Regions from separate parts of the Paenisporosarcina sp. genome, predicted to be linked through region 1. Evidence: a T-box and tRNA genes for the amino acid it is inferred to sense, from the RefSeq annotation. Region 1 holds a T-box; the other holds one or more tRNA genes.
What was found. The T-box of region 1 lies ahead of AC3EA5_RS04200 (valine--tRNA ligase). A T-box ahead of a tRNA ligase gene usually reads a tRNA of that ligase, here a tRNA-Val.

Region 1 (8,715 bases):
AAGATTCAAAAGCATATCGTATTGCCTTTTGGATACTTACTACGGTATGGATTTTGCAAACAGTATTTTTAGTTTTGTACATAGTGGAGACGCAGAGATTTCCGATTCTCACATTATTTGAGGGTATATATTTTTATGCTTGGTTATTAATCACACTGTCGATTATTTTACATGTAACTTTTCGAGAAAAAGTGCCTGTATTCTTTTTAAATGTGATTGGGTTCATTTTTATAACCATTCATACATTTGCTCCAGTTCAAATTGAGCAGTCTTCAGTAGGAGACTCTTTATTATCTGAGTTGTTATTTATTCATATAACGTTTGCCATACTGTCCTATGTAGCTTTTTCACTGTCCTTTGTATTTTCAGCTTTGTATCATATCTTATATCGCTTATTAAAGAAGAAGAAATGGACTAAGCAGTATGGGAATTTGCCATCTCTTGGACAAGCTGAAAAAGGTATGACAGTTTCGATCGGAATTGGTATTCCGTTTTTATTAGTCAGCTTAATTCTCGGATTACAATGGGCATACGTATCGCTTAATGAATTTACCATATTGGATATAAAGATATTCGGATCTATCTTCTTATTATTTGTATATGGTTTTTTATTTTATAGACGTCAGAAGGGACTACTTCATGGGACAAGCTATGCTTGGGGGCATGTATACGCATTTCTCCTCGTATTAGTTAATTTCTTCTTAGGAAGTCGCTTATCTGATTTTCATTTTTGGTATTAAGAGAGGATGTTTCAACATTGAGAAAAATTATTGTAGGTTCTAGAAGAAGTAAATTGGCATTAACACAAACGAATTGGTTTATTGATCAAATGAAACAAGCAGGTGCTCCATTTGAATTTGAGGTAAAAGAGATTGTCACAAAAGGTGATCAAATCGTTGATGTTCAACTTTCGAAAGTTGGCGGAAAAGGGTTGTTCGTAAAAGAAATTGAGCAAGCTTTATATGACAAAGAGATTGATTTTGCTGTTCATAGCATGAAAGATATGCCATCTGAGTTACCAGAAGGACTTGTGATTGGTTGTATCCCTCCACGTGAGGATGCACGAGATGCGTTTATATCTACTGGTCATGTGAAGTTTATGGATTTACCAGTTGGTGCTGTTGTAGGTACAAGTAGTTTACGTCGTTCTGCCCAACTTTTACTAATGCGTCCGGACATTGATATTAAATGGATACGTGGGAATGTAGATACACGTTTAGCAAAACTTGAAACGGATGAGTATGATGCGATTATCTTAGCGGCAGCAGGTTTAAAACGCTTAGGTTGGAGTGACGATGTAGTTACTGAATATTTATCTGTTGAAGATTGTTTGCCAGCAGTTGGCCAAGGTGCACTTGCGATTGAATGCCGTGGTGATGATGCAGAACTATTAGATGAACTTAGCAAGCTAACACATCAAGATACATGGAAAGCTGTCCATGCAGAACGTGCATTTTTATATGCGATGGATGGAGGGTGTCAAGTTCCGATTGCAGGATTTGCAACGGTACAAAACGATACGATTGAATTTACTGGTTTGGTTGCATCTCCTGATGCGGAGCAAGTATACAAAGAATCTTCTTCAAATGTAGAGCCTGAAACAGCTGGTAAAGAAGTAGCGAAGTCATTGAGTGAACAAGGGGCATATGATTTGATTCAACAAGTGAGAGCCGATTTGAATGTGTAATAAGGGTGATTTGCAAGGGCGAACGATTGTCTTTACAAGTCAACCAAAGTCTGATGAGCCGTTTAAATTAGTTGAACGTTTAGGCGGGGAAGTAGCTTGCTTTCCATTGATTCAAATTACTGAATTCATTAGCCATGATGAAGCTTTTATTGCAAGATTGTCTCTTTATGAATGGCTTATTTTTACCAGTCAAAATGCGGTAGAAATGTTTAGTGAAAAGCTAAATAGACACGGGATATCAGTAAATGAGTTGTCTTTTAAAGTGGCGGCAGTAGGAACTAAAACCGCCTCAGCATTAGAAGCAATCGGACTGCAGGTATCATTTATTCCAACTATTTATAGTGCAGACACTTTTATTAACGAATTTCCAACTCATTTAAAAGACACAGATCGATGTTTGTTTTTAAAGGGATCACTTGCGAAAGATACTATTAGAAATGGATTAGACCATGTAGATGAGTGGACTGTGTATGAAACGACACCTAATGTTAAAAATGCAGGGGAGTTAGCTGAATACTTAAAATCTAATCCACGAGTATGTATAACATTTGCTAGTCCATCAGCTGTTCATAATTTCTCGAAATATGTATATTCACAAGTGCATCTACCAACGGTAAAATTTGCAGCGATTGGTCATATTACGGCTAAAAGCTTAATTGACCATGAATTGCCTGTCCATATACAAGCTAAATCGTACACCTATTTAGCACTAATTGATGAAATTGCAAATTGGAAGGATGTTGAAAGTAAATGAAAGATCTTCAATTTAACAGACATCGTCGTTTACGTAACAATGAAACAATCCGCGCGATGGTACGTGAAACGACCTTACATACGAATGATTTAATTTATCCAATTTTTGTTGCAGAAGGCTCAAAAATTCGAAACCCTATTTCTTCAATGCCAGGTGTTTATCAACTATCGCTAGATAACTTAGGGGAAGAAATTGATGAAGTGGTAGCACTAGGAATACCATCTGTCATACTTTTTGGAATTCCTCTGGAAAAGGATGCAGAAGGCACACAAGCTTATCATGATCACGGTATCATTCAAGAAGCCATTCGATTTGTAAAGATGCGCCAACCGAACTTAATGGTTATTGCCGATACATGTTTATGTGAGTACACAGACCATGGTCATTGTGGCATTATCGAAAATGGCCAAGTGTTAAATGATCCGACATTGGATTTACTTGCACGTACAGCTATCGCGCAAGCTAAAGCGGGAGCAGATATTATTGCTCCATCTAATATGATGGATGGTTTCGTAGCGTCAATCCGATATGGTTTGGATGAAGCCGGTTTTGCACATTTACCAATCATGTCTTATGCAGTGAAATATGCGTCAGCTTATTACGGTCCTTTCCGAGATGCAGCTAACAGTACACCACAATTTGGCGATCGTAAATCATACCAAATGGATTACGCTAATCGTAATGAAGCGATGCGAGAAGCTACATCTGATGTAGAAGAAGGTGCAGATTTCTTAATCGTAAAACCTGCTTTATCGTATTTAGATATCGTACGTGATGTGAAAAATAACTTTGATATTCCAGTTGTTGCTTACAATGTAAGTGGAGAATATGCAATGGTCAAAGCAGCTGCACAAAATGGCTGGATTGATGAAGAAAAGATCGTTCTTGAAACGTTAACAAGTATGAAGCGTGCAGGCGCAGATTTAATTATGACGTACCATGCAAAAGACGTGGCACGTTGGTTGGGGGCTAAATAATGGGACGTTCTTACGAAAAGTCAAAACAAGCATTTTCTGAAGCCGTGAAATTAATGCCGGGTGGCGTGAATAGTCCAGTCCGTGCATTTAAATCGGTTGATATGGATCCAATCTTCATGGCAAGTGGAAAAGGCGCAACAATCACTGATATTGATGGCAATGACTATATTGACTATGTATTATCCTGGGGACCTCTAATCTTAGGTCATTCACATCCAGATGTCGTATCAGCTATTCAAAAAGTCGCAGAAACAGGGACGAGCTTTGGTGCTCCAACTGTGGTTGAAAATGATTTAGCAAAGCTTGTTATGGAAAGAGTGCCATCAATCGAAATGGTTCGTATGGTTTCGTCTGGAACAGAAGCTACAATGAGTGCTTTACGCGCAGCTCGAGGATTTACAGGTCGCAATAAAATTCTGAAATTCGAAGGTTGTTATCACGGACATGGCGATAGCTTATTGATTAAAGCTGGATCAGGTGTTGCTACCCTAGGCTTACCAGATAGTCCTGGTGTTCCTGAATCAGTGGCGAAAAACACAATTACAGTAGCTTATAATGACTTAGAAAGCGTACGAGAAGCTTTCAAGCAACATGGTGATGATTTAGCTGCCATTATTGTTGAACCTGTAGCTGGGAATATGGGGGTAGTTGGACCTGAACCAGGCTTCTTGGAAGGACTTCGTGACTTATCAACAGAGAACGGAACAGTGCTTATCTTTGATGAAGTTATGACAGGTTTCCGTGTTGGTTATCATTGTGCACAAGGTCATTTCAACGTGAAACCTGACCTCACATGTCTTGGCAAAGTAATTGGTGGAGGACTACCTGTAGGGGCATATGGCGGTAAACTTGAGATCATGTCTCAAATTGCACCGAGTGGTCCAATATATCAAGCGGGAACATTGTCAGGAAATCCTCTAGCTATGACTGCAGGACTTGAGACATTGTCTCGATTAACACCTGAGACTTATGATCATTTCAATAAATTAGCTGATCTTTTAGAGACTGGTTTCCGTGAAGCAGCAACGAAATACAATATTCCACACACAGTTAACCGAGCTGGCTCTATGATTGGCTTCTTCTTTACAAATGAAACCGTAACAAATTATGATATTGCGAAGACGTCAGATCTTCAGTTATTTGCAAAATATTATCGACTAATGGCGGAAGAAGGCATTTTCTTACCACCGTCTCAATTTGAAGGAATGTTCCTATCTGCTGCCCATACGGAAGCAGATATTGCAAAAACAGTTGAAGCATTCCATAAAGTATTTGCTCAATTAGTCTAACTTTTTTGTCCTGGTACTCCTATGAGTACCAGGGCTTTTTTCAATGGGCTTAGTTAACAAAAATTATATAGAGATCCGTTGTGTCTCATTTCCTATTTCGAAGATTTGACGGATCATCTCAACAGTCAGTTCGTGTAAGATAAAATCTAGGTCATTCTTTGAAGAGCTTTTAATTAGAAAGAATAAACCTAAGGGAATGTGGTCTCAGTATATAACAGAGACTTTTCAGTGAATATGAGGTGTAAAGAATGCAAAAACAGTGGTTGATTTTTCGGACGTTTTTAATTGCCGCCTTAAGTGGGTTTGCCTTCTATAAAATTGGTGTATTCTTACCATGGTTACTAGGACCGATGATTGCTTTATTACTTTTAAGACAGGTCACGAAACTCGAGTTTATTTGGCCAAAGCTATTACGACAAATAGGGCTGATCATTTTAGGTGTTCAAATTGGTTCTTCATTTACAAGACAAGCAGTAGAGCTTATGTGGTTTGATTTTCCGTTAATGATTCTTTTAACCGTTTCAGTTGTGGGAATGGCTTTAGTATTAAGTAACTTGTTTATGAAGATGTCTGGTGAATCTTTAGCAACTTCCATATTAGGTTCACTTCCTGGTGGACTTTCTCAAATGGTTTTATTGAGCGAGGAAGTAAAATCAGCTAATTCTACGGTAGTGACCTTAATGCAAACTTTCCGTATTTTTGCTGTTGTAACGATTGTTCCATTCTTAACAGCGTGGATCCCTAAAGGGACTCACTTTGATGAGTTGTCACTAAATAACTTACCATCTTTTAATGTCTCACATTTCTTGTTTTTTCTTGGAATGGGTGTGACTTTGTTTATCCTCATGAAAAGAGTTCATTTTCCTTTACCTGAACTAATGGCTCCAATCCTATCGATGGCCATTGTTCAATTTTTCACGGACCATTCTGTTGTAGAAGTGCCAACGTTGCTTCTGATCGTATCCCAACTTTTCGTAGGAGCGCACTTAGGGTTGCAACTTGAAAAAGTATCTGAGCTATTTACACTCCGATTATTTTGGTCGATATTAGCAACGAATATTTTACTCATCACATATTGTGCATTCATGGCCTATCTACTTATGTTCATCCATCCAGTGAATTCTTTTCTCGACTTCTTTATAAGTGCTGCTCCAGGAGGCATTGCAGAAATGTCCATTACGGCACTTGAAACTGGAGCAGATTTATCCACCGTCACAAGTTTTCATTTGTTTCGCATCTTTTTCATACTTTTATTGGCAGGACCTCTAGTGACAATGGCTTTAAAAAAATGGGTTAAATCATAATTCTATGTTCCCTCGCATACAATCTTTCACAGATAGTTGTGAAGGAGGACAAGAATTGGAAAAAGTAAATTGGTCATTCCAAGAAAATTTTTATTTTCCAGAAAGTTTTGGCACACCGACCGGAACGACGCTTGTAGAAGTAAAACCTAGATTCGAATTTCAACAAAAGGACGGGTATTGTTGTCTGAATGGAATTTACCATATTTCTGCTTATGTGGCGTTTGAACCTGGTCAATGTGAACATCATGGGATATCAGATTGGGTATCAATTGAAGATTTAGAGATGAATGGTGAACACGGTTACTTTGAATATGCCGTTCCTCACTCCATTGAGCTACCAGCGGATTACAATCAAAGTCAAAACGTTCCAGAGTTTACGATCACGAAAATTGATCCAATCGTTACAAATGACAAAACGCTTCAGATTAACTGGGCAGTAGATTGTGCTTATGAAAAATTGGTTCAGCCTGAATTGGCAGTTGAAGAAAGTTCATCATCTTCTTCATCGGCATCAAGTAACGAAGTGAGCGAATCATCAGAAGTGACGGGTAAGTCCAAACCATTTTTCTTAAAAGAATTGAAAGAAACCTATTCAGTTTACCAAGTTAAATAATATCTTTTTGGAATAAAAATAAAATCGCAATTAATAGACATAATAATAAAAAATCGAATGTTGTTGGAAGAAAAATCGTTCGAATTAATTCAAAAACAGTAATCGGTAAAATAATATTTTTACAATAAAATCGGGTCTTTCGTAACCATGGGGGAAGTAGGTAGGGATTATATCCTCGTCTCATAAAAATCTCCTTTCAAAAAAACTTGACTTCATATTGGAAGTTCCGATACAATTGGTTCAATTAAATATCGATGCTTTGATTGGGAAGAGTAAAATCACGTCGTTATCATTAGAGAGGAAACATTTGGTGAAAGTTTCCGTTAGCGCGTATTTGAATGTCGCCCAGGAGCAGTATCTGTGAACGAACTTGAGTAGCAGATGCCGGTTTAAAACCGTTAAGAATCTTGAGAGCGTGATGATGTTTTTTTGTCATCTGCGAATAAAGGTGGTACCGCGAACAACTCCTTCGTCCTTTTTGTGACGATAGGAGTTTTTTTATTTCCCAAAAATAAGGAGGAACTGAAAATGACTGAACAAAAACCTCAATTATCAACAAAGTACGATCCAAAGTCCATTGAACAAGGACGCTATGAATGGTGGCTAAATGGTAAGTTTTTTGAAGCTCAACCAAACAGTGATAAAGAACCTTATACGATTGTTATTCCACCACCAAACGTTACGGGTAAACTTCACTTAGGTCATGCATGGGATACAACTTTGCAAGACATCTTAATTCGTATGAAACGCATGCAAGGATATGATGCATTATGGTTACCAGGGATGGATCATGCAGGGATTGCAACTCAAGCAAAAGTAGAAGAAAAGCTTCGCTCAGAAGGCAAATCTCGCTACGATCTAGGTCGTGAAGATTTTGTAAAAGAAACGTGGAAGTGGAAGGAAGAATATGCAACCCATATTCGTGCGCAATGGTCAAAACTTGGTTTAGGTCTAGATTATTCGCGTGAACGTTTTACTCTAGACGATGGTCTTTCAAATGCGGTTAAAGAAGTATTTGTGAAGCTGTACAACAAAGGTCTAATCTACCGCGGTGAACGAATTATTAACTGGGATCCCGCGACTAAAACAGCCTTATCCGATATCGAAGTAATTCACCAAGATGTACAGGGTGCTTTCTATCATATGCGTTACCCACTAACAGATGGTACTGGTCATATTGAAGTTGCTACAACTAGACCTGAAACGATGCTAGGGGATACGGCTGTAGCGGTTCATCCTGAAGATGATCGTTACAAGCACTTAATCGGTAAAACGGTAACACTACCGATTATTGGACGTGAAATACCAATTGTTGCAGATGATTATGTGGATAAAGATTTTGGTAGCGGTGCGGTTAAAATTACACCAGCACATGATCCAAATGACTTTGAAATCGGGAATCGCCACAATTTAGAACGTGTTTTAGTTATGAATGAAGATGGAACAATGAACAAAAATGCGGCTCAATACGAAGGGCAAGATCGCTTTGCATGCCGTAAACAAATTGTTGCAGATTTACAAGAAGCGGGCACTTTATTCAAAATCGAAGAACATGCTCATTCAGTTGGACATTCAGAACGCAGTGGTGCAGTAGTTGAGCCATATCTATCCACACAATGGTTTGTTAATATGCAACCTCTTGCCGATGCAGCAATTCAATTACAACAAGGCGAAGATAAAGTTCAGTTCGTACCTGAGCGATTTGAAAATACGTATATGCGTTGGATGGAAAACATTCGTGATTGGTGTATTTCGCGTCAATTATGGTGGGGACATCGTATTCCGGCTTGGTATCATAACGAAACAGGCGAAATTTATGTGGGACATGAAGCACCTGCAGATGCTGAAAACTGGAAGCAAGATGAAGATGTATTAGATACATGGTTCTCTTCAGCTTTATGGCCGTTTTCGACAATGGGATGGCCGGATGAAGAAAATGCTGAATTTAAACGATATTACCCAACGGATGTTTTAGTAACTGGTTATGACATTATTTTCTTCTGGGTTTCTCGTATGATTTTCCAAGGAATCGAATTCACTGAACAACGTCCATTTGACGATGTTTTAATTCACGGATTAGTTCGTGCGGAA
Region 2 (8,715 bases), on a different contig from region 1:
TGGCTTACGGCAATCCGCAGTGGCGGACATTCGATACCTGTGAAGATGTACTCGTTATGTTTCAAGGACCGCACGCTTATATCTCTTCTTCCTGGTATGAACAGGAAAATGTCCCGACTTGGAACTACCAGGTTGTTCATGTATATGGAACTGCCACCATTTTAAACGAAGAAGCATTGAAACAGGATCTGACAAAGCTGTTGGAAAAATACGAGAAGCATCGTGAGAACCCTGTTCTATGGGATAAGCTTTCCCCTTCTTTATTGGAAAAAGAAATAAAGGGGATTGTTGGTTTCAAAATTATAGTACAGGAAATTCAGGCTGCCTATAAACTGAGTCAGAATCGTAATGAAAAGGACTATCAGAACATTATTGACGAACTTACTAAGGAGAAAGATTTAAATGCAAAGGCATTAGCCGAAATAATGAAAAACAGAGAATAATAAAGTTTACAAAGATAAATAGGAAAGAGTATTTCGACTATAAAAATTTTAAAGAGGGATTACTAAGGTAGTTTTCAATTTCTTATTGAACTAACGGCTGCTTTAGTTGAAGAAGACTTATGAATATTTGGTGCGAAAACTCAGTCTTTTGGGCTGGTTTTTTTTGAAGTTCAATATTTAATTTATAAGCTATCTAATATTTCAATTCGAGTAATTAGAGCCACCTGATACATAGCACTTTTAAAGATCACAATTCATGTTCGAAATGGGATCTTTTTTGTATGATTAACTTTTATTGTGTACCAGATAACTGGACGGGTATATAAGGGATGGTGAAGATAAGAGGGCTCTTCAGTTAAAAGTTGAAAGACAGTACAGAGGACTAGTTCACTTGATCAGCTGTTTGGTAGTAAGAAGGGGAAATCTAAATGAAGAAGATTCGAAGTGATGAGACAAGAAAAGAAATATTCAAGTTTTTCATGAGAACCTCGGCACCTCGATTAGCAGCAAAAGGGAAGTTGAAGCAATTGAAGAAAGAGGAAGGAGCAAAATGATCTCAACTGAAACGATGAAATCCTAATTACTTTATGAAGTAATGCTATCTCCTTCGTTAGTGGCCACCCTTGATTGGGTGGTCTTTTTTTGTACAAATCCGACAAATAGGCAAACCCCACTAAAAAGGCTATTTGCTGAAGGTGCTTTTTAGGGTGTGTGCAGGCAAATAACCTCTAACCTATATGTACCTTAGCTTCAAAGCAGGTTTAGAAGTGCAACTGCTGTATAAAGTGCGAATGTGCAAGTTAGTGTTATTTCGCTGTTTAATTTATAGGTAGTCAATCCCACATGTTTTACAGGTTCTAAATGGAGGTTTTTTTATATAAGGAGGGAAAGGATTTATTAACATTGTGTAGAATTATATGATATAAATGTAATTACAATTAGTTTATTGAAAGAGTGGTATGATTAATGAGATTAAAAGAAAATGATTTGATTTCTCTGGTTGATCTCATATTAAATATTAATACGATTCATCATGATTACTCAAATCAATGGTTAGGGAAATTAGAACAATCAATCAACTTGAAAAAAACTCAGGTTCGGAATGTTTGTGTTAGAAACACTATCGAAGAAATTGATAGTTTAGAAATAAATATGAATTTTATTAAATACACATTTGAAATTACAAAAAATGATCTTTTTTGTCTATGAAGAATTTCTGAAAATTACTGGGGTTAGATTATTTAATGATGAAATATATGCTTGGAAACACGGTCCAGTTGTCGAAAGTGTATATGATGTATTTAAAGTTCATAGATCGTCTCTAATTGATTATGAAGAAGATGACAATGTATTAATTTACTCTTCAGATTTAGCCATTTCTCCATCTTTTATGCGAATTATTTCAACAGAGCATGGTAAAGTAGCATTAGATACTATTCATGAAATAATAAAAAAATATATACACCTAGACGCTTGGGACCTTGTTGATATGACTCATCAAGAAGGAAAACCGTGGATAAAAGTATATAAATCTGGAATGAACAAATTAATAACTGATGAAATAATTTTATCTTATTCGTAAAAAAGCACCTCTAACCAGGTGTTTTTTTATTTGCCCAAATGTGGTTAAATGTCGAACGTTTAATAAAGGTTTATATCTTGTCTTGTCGAATATGTGTTGTAAGGATAAGGAAAGGATGATTAGAATATGCATTCACACAGGAAGTTGCAGAACTAATAGAAAAAGTTAAATGGAGTCATGAACTTAGTGTAAGAAGTAGTGTAATGGCAGAGGTTAAAAAATACTTTGGTGAAGAGAATGACTATTTAATTTATCCTATTGATCTTTATTTTGCTCATTCCGAAAATGGAGTATACCGATTCTACATATTCGCTGAAGACACTTTTACTGTGGTTACTCGTGATAACGGACATTTTATATTCCAAACTAATCTATATGACGTAATGGAAATGAATTACGATAAAGGAAACAACAGATTATTTAACCGTACTCTGAAGCTAACTTTCTCTATTGGAGAAAGTGTTACACTAGATAGTGTTGTCGATACAAGAGACCGCAACGTAGAGTTTTATGGAAATTTGATTGATGAAATTTATAAAACTTGTTAGCAAATCATTAATTGATGTATGTCTCGCAATGTTTATTGCATACTCGTTTGAGTGTGCTTTTTTTATTTCAAAATAATCTCAACCCATATTTTAACCCATATTATGAATTCATAAGAAAAAGCATCGCCTCCGAAGAGATGATGCTTTTTAGAGAAACCCTTGTTCCTAAAGGTTTCTTACGGGTTCTAGACCCAATGATCCCGACTGGGCTCGAACCAGCGACCTCCACCCTGTCAAGGTGGCGCTCTCCCAGCTGAGCTACAAGATCGTTTTTACTAGGACAAATTCTATTATATCGCTGTGGACTAAATAGTCAATGCCCTAGGATAGGTGTCATGCTGTCATGCATTACTAGCTTAAGAAGTGAGTCCATTCAGTTTGAGCTCGACCGTTGACGATGGTCCAACATTCGATGGCTACTGCTTTTCCATCCATCGGCTCAAATGCTAAGGCAGCACGTTGGAACAATGGTCCCCACATATTAAGTGCTGTGTTGTTTAATAAAGTAGCATGAGGTACCCATTTTCCTGGCAGGTAAGGGGATATCTCTGTTGTATGTAAATCGGCAATTAAATTATACAAATCTGTATGGAATTCTATTAATTCTTTCGTGATCACAGGAGCGGCAAAAAACGTGCCCTTTTGTTTAAAAAAGCCAAGTGAAGCGAGAGAGATAAGCAATTGTTTTTGCTTTTCACTCCACGGCTTAATGATTTCGCCAAGAATTCCAGGATGAACTTGTTCAAAAGTAAACAAACTCATATGAGGAGGAATTAACGTTTCTTTCCCACGAAGGGCAGCCCCTGCGAGATTACTTTGATCTTGTTCTAATTTAGTGGACAATTTATAGTCAAATCGAAGTACAAGTACTTGCATCTGATTCATTCCCTTCTTCATGATGCGGTTTTTGATATGTAAGGTATATTCTTTCGTTGAAAAGGAGTGAATTTCCTTTTCAAGTTGTTTGGAAATCGTGAATTTTTGAATGAAGCGGGTGAAATCTAGAATAGAGGGGTCGAATCCTAGAATGTGCCTAGCGAATTCTAGAATAGACCTAACGAATCCTAGAATACGCCCAGTCAATCCTAGAATACTCCTCATGAGATCGAGAATAACACCTCGTACGCTATGCTACTCAGCCACATATTTCTTCAAATCACACCATTTATCTGCCAGCTTTTCTAAAGCCAGCACTCATTGCTTCTTTCTCTGAACAGAACCATTCTTCTGGGTTTGTTTGGATATAGTGCTGGCTATCTGGTACGTGATAAATTTTGTCCCCATCACGATTAATATTTCCTTTAATTAAACAGTCACTATTTTGCTCAAATACAGCTTGATCAAAACCTCGATCCGTTGCATAGTTTTCGACTTCCCAAATGCCTTTTTTCGCATCTTTGGCAATTTCTTGAGCTTCCTCAAACTCATCTAAGTAACGAGTATTTGGAGGGAAGACATAGGCTACTCGTCCAAGCCCTTCAGATAACAGAATTTCTTGTACGGATTTTCCATCGATATACACATATGCAAGTAGTCTACCGTAGTCATCCATTCGATCACCGACATCAAATTCAATCGAAACTTGTCCAGTTTTCATAATCTCTTTGTGACGTGCACTCGCTTCTTCGCCACCGGGTTGTTTACCTAGCGTTTGATGTCTGACTTCCGGAGTATCTAAAAGTAAGTAGCGAATCGTTTCGGTCTTTCCGTTATACTTAACTTTAATGGTATCGCCGTCTATTACTTCGACTAATTCTACTGGAATTTGTTCGGTCGTGCCGGTCGTTGTTGTCGTTTTACTTGGTTGTTCTTCACATGCTGTTAATAAAAGAAGGATTGAACAACAGAGTAGCCATTTTTTCATTTTTCATCACCTGTACATATGGTATCATATTCTATTTTTTCATGTAGAAAGGGTTTTATTATGAAACGAATAATCGAATTAGATTTTGCCTACGATTTTGAGCGAGTATTGGATCGTCTTTCAATGGACCCTATTATTTCATTAAATAAAGAAAACAGAAGTGTTCATATTCCACTTAAAGAAGGAAAAATACTGACACTCCGTGCAACCGGAACTACAAATCAACCTGTATTTGAATTGGATAATGTTGAATCTGAAGAACAAATGAACTTCGTAAAAGAGATTTTTCACTTCGACCGTTCGTTAGATCCGATACATGAACATTTTGCGTCTACTAATTTATCGTCTGTTTTTGACGAACATAAGGGTACTCCGATTGTGCGTGAATTTTCACTTTACGCAACGTTAATGAAAAGTATTATTCATCAACAGTTAAACTTATCTTTTGCTCATACATTAACGACTCGATTTGTGCATACATATGGCCATGAAATCGATGGGGTATGGTTTTATCCAACACCAGAAAAGATTGCACAGATTCAAGTGGAGGAACTAAGAGAACTTCAATTTAGTACACGCAAAGCCGAATATGTGATTGGTGTATCTCAAGCGATAGCGAGTGGGGAATTAGATCTTGAAAAATTGGCACTTGAAGAAGATGATACGATTACACAAACTCTCATTAAATATAGAGGAATTGGACCTTGGACCGCACAAAGCTTTTTATTGTTTGGACTAGGGCGACCTAATTTATTCCCATTAGCGGACATCGGACTTCAAAATGCGTTGAAGAAATTGTGGGGAACCACTGAAAAACCGAAAGCTGAAGAAATGGCTTCACATTTCCCACAGTGGTCTCCATTTTTAAGTTATGCATCGCTTTATTTGTGGAGAAGTATTGAATAGGTTCGATTTAAAATGCGTATTTCTATCTCACAGGCTTTATTAGCAAAAAAGAAACTACAGAAAATCAATAGAAGCTATGAATACATGAATTATAAAAAATTAGAGAAACAGTTGTACTGCTTATTATTTCAACTTAACCTGAATAGGATTAGTGTTTTGAGCAAGTCATCTAGGGAGAAACAACATGAAGATTAAAGATTGGGATAAAAGTTTAAAAGCAAGATTAATCGGTGAAGCATTTATGAACATCACGTTTTGGATGTTCTTCCCGTTTCTTGCGATCTATTTTGCAGAGGAATTCGGGAAAACAACGGCTGGGTTTTTGCTTATTTTGTCTCAAGTATTCTCGGTCGCTGCAAATTTAGTTGGTGGATATTGCGCGGATCAATTTGGTCGCCGAACGATGATGGTCATTTCGTCATTTGGACAGGGAGCAGCATTTTTTTTATTTGCTTTCGCTAATTCACCATTCTTGGAATCGCCGGGATTAGGATTTATTGCTTTTACAATTGCTAGTGTTTTTGGTTCTTTATACTGGCCAGCGAGTCAAGCAATGGTCGCTGATGTCGTTCCAGAAGAGCATAGAGGGGAAGTCTTTGCAGTCTTCTATACATCTATCAATATTGCGGTCGTTGTTGGACCAATTTTAGGTGGGATTTTCTTCTTTAGTGCACGTTTTGGTTTAATGGTTGTTGCAGGCTTAGTGTGTTTATTATTAGCATGGATTTTAATTAAGTTCACGAAAGAAACATTACCAACGAATGTTGATAACCTGGCAACGGATACTCCTAAAGGGGCGATGCATGCCATTCGTATGCAGGTAAAGGATTACGGAGTGATTATGCAGGATAAGCTCTTCTTACTATTTATCATTGCAGGAGTTTTAAGTGCACAAACTTTTATGCAACTTGATTTGTTACTTCCTGTATATGTGAAGGAAGTGATTGCAAATCCTCAACTGATGTCTGTTTTTGGGTGGGATTTCAAGTTAACAGGCGAGTTGGCATTTAGTGTACTTATTTCAGAGAATGGTTTATTGGTTGCATTACTCACTGTAGCTGTTACACGTTATGTACTGAAATTCAGTGAAAAGAATGTCTTCTTTATATCTTCCATTTTATATACAATCGCGATGATGGTTTTCGCTTATTATGAATTGTTTTGGATTTTCGTATTAGCGATGGCGATTTTTACATTTGGCGAATTAATGATTGTCGGCTTATCTCAAAGCTTTATTTCCAAGTTGGCACCTGAACATATGAGGGGCCAATATTTTGCAGCAGCTAGTTTACGCTATACGGTCGGGCGAATGATTGCACCATTATCAATTCCAATGACGGTTTGGTTCGGGTTTTTCTGGACGTTCACCATCATTGCCATTCTTTCCTTACTAAGTGCCTTTGTGTATTATTTAATGTTTTATTTATATGAACAAAAAAAGACAGCTTCTCCTTTGAATTAAGGGGAAGCTGTTTATGTATGACATATTTGGTTATTTCTCTTCAAATTTATTGTTCCAATGTTTCGACTTCTTCAGTATCATCAAAGTAAATGAACGCTTCTTCCTCTAACTCGTTTAAGCGATCTTTATTAATCCCTAAGCTTAAGCTTCCTGAAAAGATGGGTTCCCACCAAGTTTCTGTTTTTAACATGTGTATTTCCTCCCTTATTTTTCTTAATTGTTTGACAGTTCTTTACCCGTAAAAGTTACAGTCTGAAACAAAGTTTTTAAAAAATGAAACAAATTTCCTAGAAGGAGTGTTGAATCACTTGAAGAAAACAACGTTTGCTCTAATCGGAACCGGCATTGTAGGAGAACGTATTATTAATCAGATTTTGGCGCATTCTACATGTGAAATCGTGGCAGTGTATGATGAAAATTCGACACGATTACAGGAAATAAAGTCAAAGTATCATTTACATAGTTTGAATTCTTTAGATGAGTTATGGGCTTTAAAACCTGACTGGGTGTATATTGGAACGCCTCCTAATCAACATGCTCCACTGACTGAGCTAGCTGCAAAACACGGCTGTCATATATTATCTGAAAAACCTCTTGCCCATGACGTAAGCGCAGGTGAACGGATGGTCGAAGTGACAAAGGAAATGAATGTCCATTCTGCCATGCATTTTCCGCTTATGTATAGTGATGCAGTCCAATCCATGATGGCTGCAGTAAATGATGGTTCACTCGGAAGCATCCAAAGAATCGAGCTTCAAACTTATTTTCCACATTGGCCGAGACTGTGGCAGCAAAATCCATGGATTGCATCACGCGAGCAAGGTGGCTTTATAAGAGAAGTATTTCCACATTACTTTCAAATCATGTATAGACTATTTAATCATTTTTCCATACAGGCATTTCAAACCAATTATCCTGAAAATATAGAATTGTGTGAAACTAGTACAATTGCATTTGGTAAGACGAATGAAGGAATTCCGATTCTAATAAATGGCCAGTCTGGTATAGCTCAAGAAGAAGTGTTGTCATTTAAAATTTATGGGTCAAAAAAAGTGATGACCTTAAAAAATTGGTCGGAGTTATGGGAAGCGGAAATGGATCAGGAAGCTAGAAGAATAGAGCCTACTGTCAAAGCCTCCACCTTGTTTGAAGAGTGTCATTCCATAATGCAAAATAAAGAAGCTTACCTCGTGACTTTTGAAGAAGGATTAATCGTCCAAAAATGGATTGATCAATTGCTAGTGTAGATTTTGAGCGAACAGTTACAGCCTCTTAATCTTTTGATTATTAACGTACGAAAGACTACTATTAGGCTATAAGAAATGGAGTGAGAAAATGAATTTTACAGCTCAAGATGTAGAACAAATGATCAATGTACAACATGATTTTTACTATAAAGGGATGACAAAGTCCGCTGAATTTCGTAAAGCACAATTAGTGAAATTAAAACAAGCAGTTCAGCATCACGAAGCGGAAATAATAGAAGCTTTGTACAAGGATTTAAGAAAAAGTGAATTCGAAGCATATGCAACAGAGGTTGGATTTGTTTTAGATAGCATTGGATTTATGTTGAAACATCTAGATGAATGGATGAAACCTGAACCAATAAAAACTTCGCTTCATTTAATGCCAGCGAAAAGTTTTATTTTACGTGAGCCTTATGGTTCTGTATTAATCGTTGGACCTTTCAATTATCCATTTCAACTGGTAATGGAACCATTAATCGGGGCCATTATTGGAGGGAATTGTGCAATTGTTAAACCATCTGAATCTGCTTATCACACGGCTCAAATTATACGTAAAATTATTGAAAGCACATTCGCTCCACATTATATTCGTGTAGTTGAAGGTGAGAAAGAAGAGACATCTGCTTTAATACATGCGCCATTTGATTATATCTTCTTTACTGG

Region 2: it encodes a tRNA-Val, which carries the amino acid that the T-box ahead of AC3EA5_RS04200 (valine--tRNA ligase) is inferred to sense. The anticodon was not compared.

Annotation. Positions count from the first base shown of each region.
Region 1 is NZ_JBYNRN010000012.1:186,806-195,520, forward strand. Features, by position in the region: gene AC3EA5_RS04160 (cytochrome C assembly family protein) at 1-740, shown strand, start outside; gene hemC (hydroxymethylbilane synthase) at 758-1,687, shown strand; gene AC3EA5_RS04170 (uroporphyrinogen-III synthase) at 1,680-2,441, shown strand; gene hemB (porphobilinogen synthase) at 2,438-3,418, shown strand; gene hemL (glutamate-1-semialdehyde 2,1-aminomutase) at 3,418-4,707, shown strand; gene AC3EA5_RS04185 (AbrB family transcriptional regulator) at 4,956-6,011, shown strand; gene AC3EA5_RS04190 (hypothetical protein) at 6,067-6,624, shown strand; gene AC3EA5_RS04195 (hypothetical protein) at 6,617-6,808, opposite strand; T-box leader at 6,875-7,104, shown strand; gene AC3EA5_RS04200 (valine--tRNA ligase) at 7,153-8,715, shown strand, end outside.
Region 2 is NZ_JBYNRN010000036.1:44,946-53,660, reverse strand. Features, by position in the region: gene AC3EA5_RS13785 (FMN-binding negative transcriptional regulator) at 1-443, shown strand, start outside; gene AC3EA5_RS13780 (hypothetical protein) at 872-997, shown strand; gene AC3EA5_RS13775 (hypothetical protein) at 1,410-1,652, shown strand; gene AC3EA5_RS13770 (Panacea domain-containing protein) at 1,633-2,025, shown strand; gene AC3EA5_RS13765 (hypothetical protein) at 2,229-2,573, shown strand; tRNA gene AC3EA5_RS13760 (tRNA-Val) at 2,769-2,841, opposite strand; gene AC3EA5_RS13755 (2'-5' RNA ligase family protein) at 2,925-3,458, opposite strand; gene AC3EA5_RS13750 (thermonuclease family protein) at 3,739-4,437, opposite strand; gene AC3EA5_RS13745 (DNA-3-methyladenine glycosylase family protein) at 4,498-5,343, shown strand; gene AC3EA5_RS13740 (MDR family MFS transporter) at 5,528-6,805, shown strand; gene AC3EA5_RS13735 (hypothetical protein) at 6,852-6,995, opposite strand; gene AC3EA5_RS13730 (Gfo/Idh/MocA family protein) at 7,114-8,052, shown strand; gene AC3EA5_RS13725 (aldehyde dehydrogenase) at 8,141-8,715, shown strand, end outside.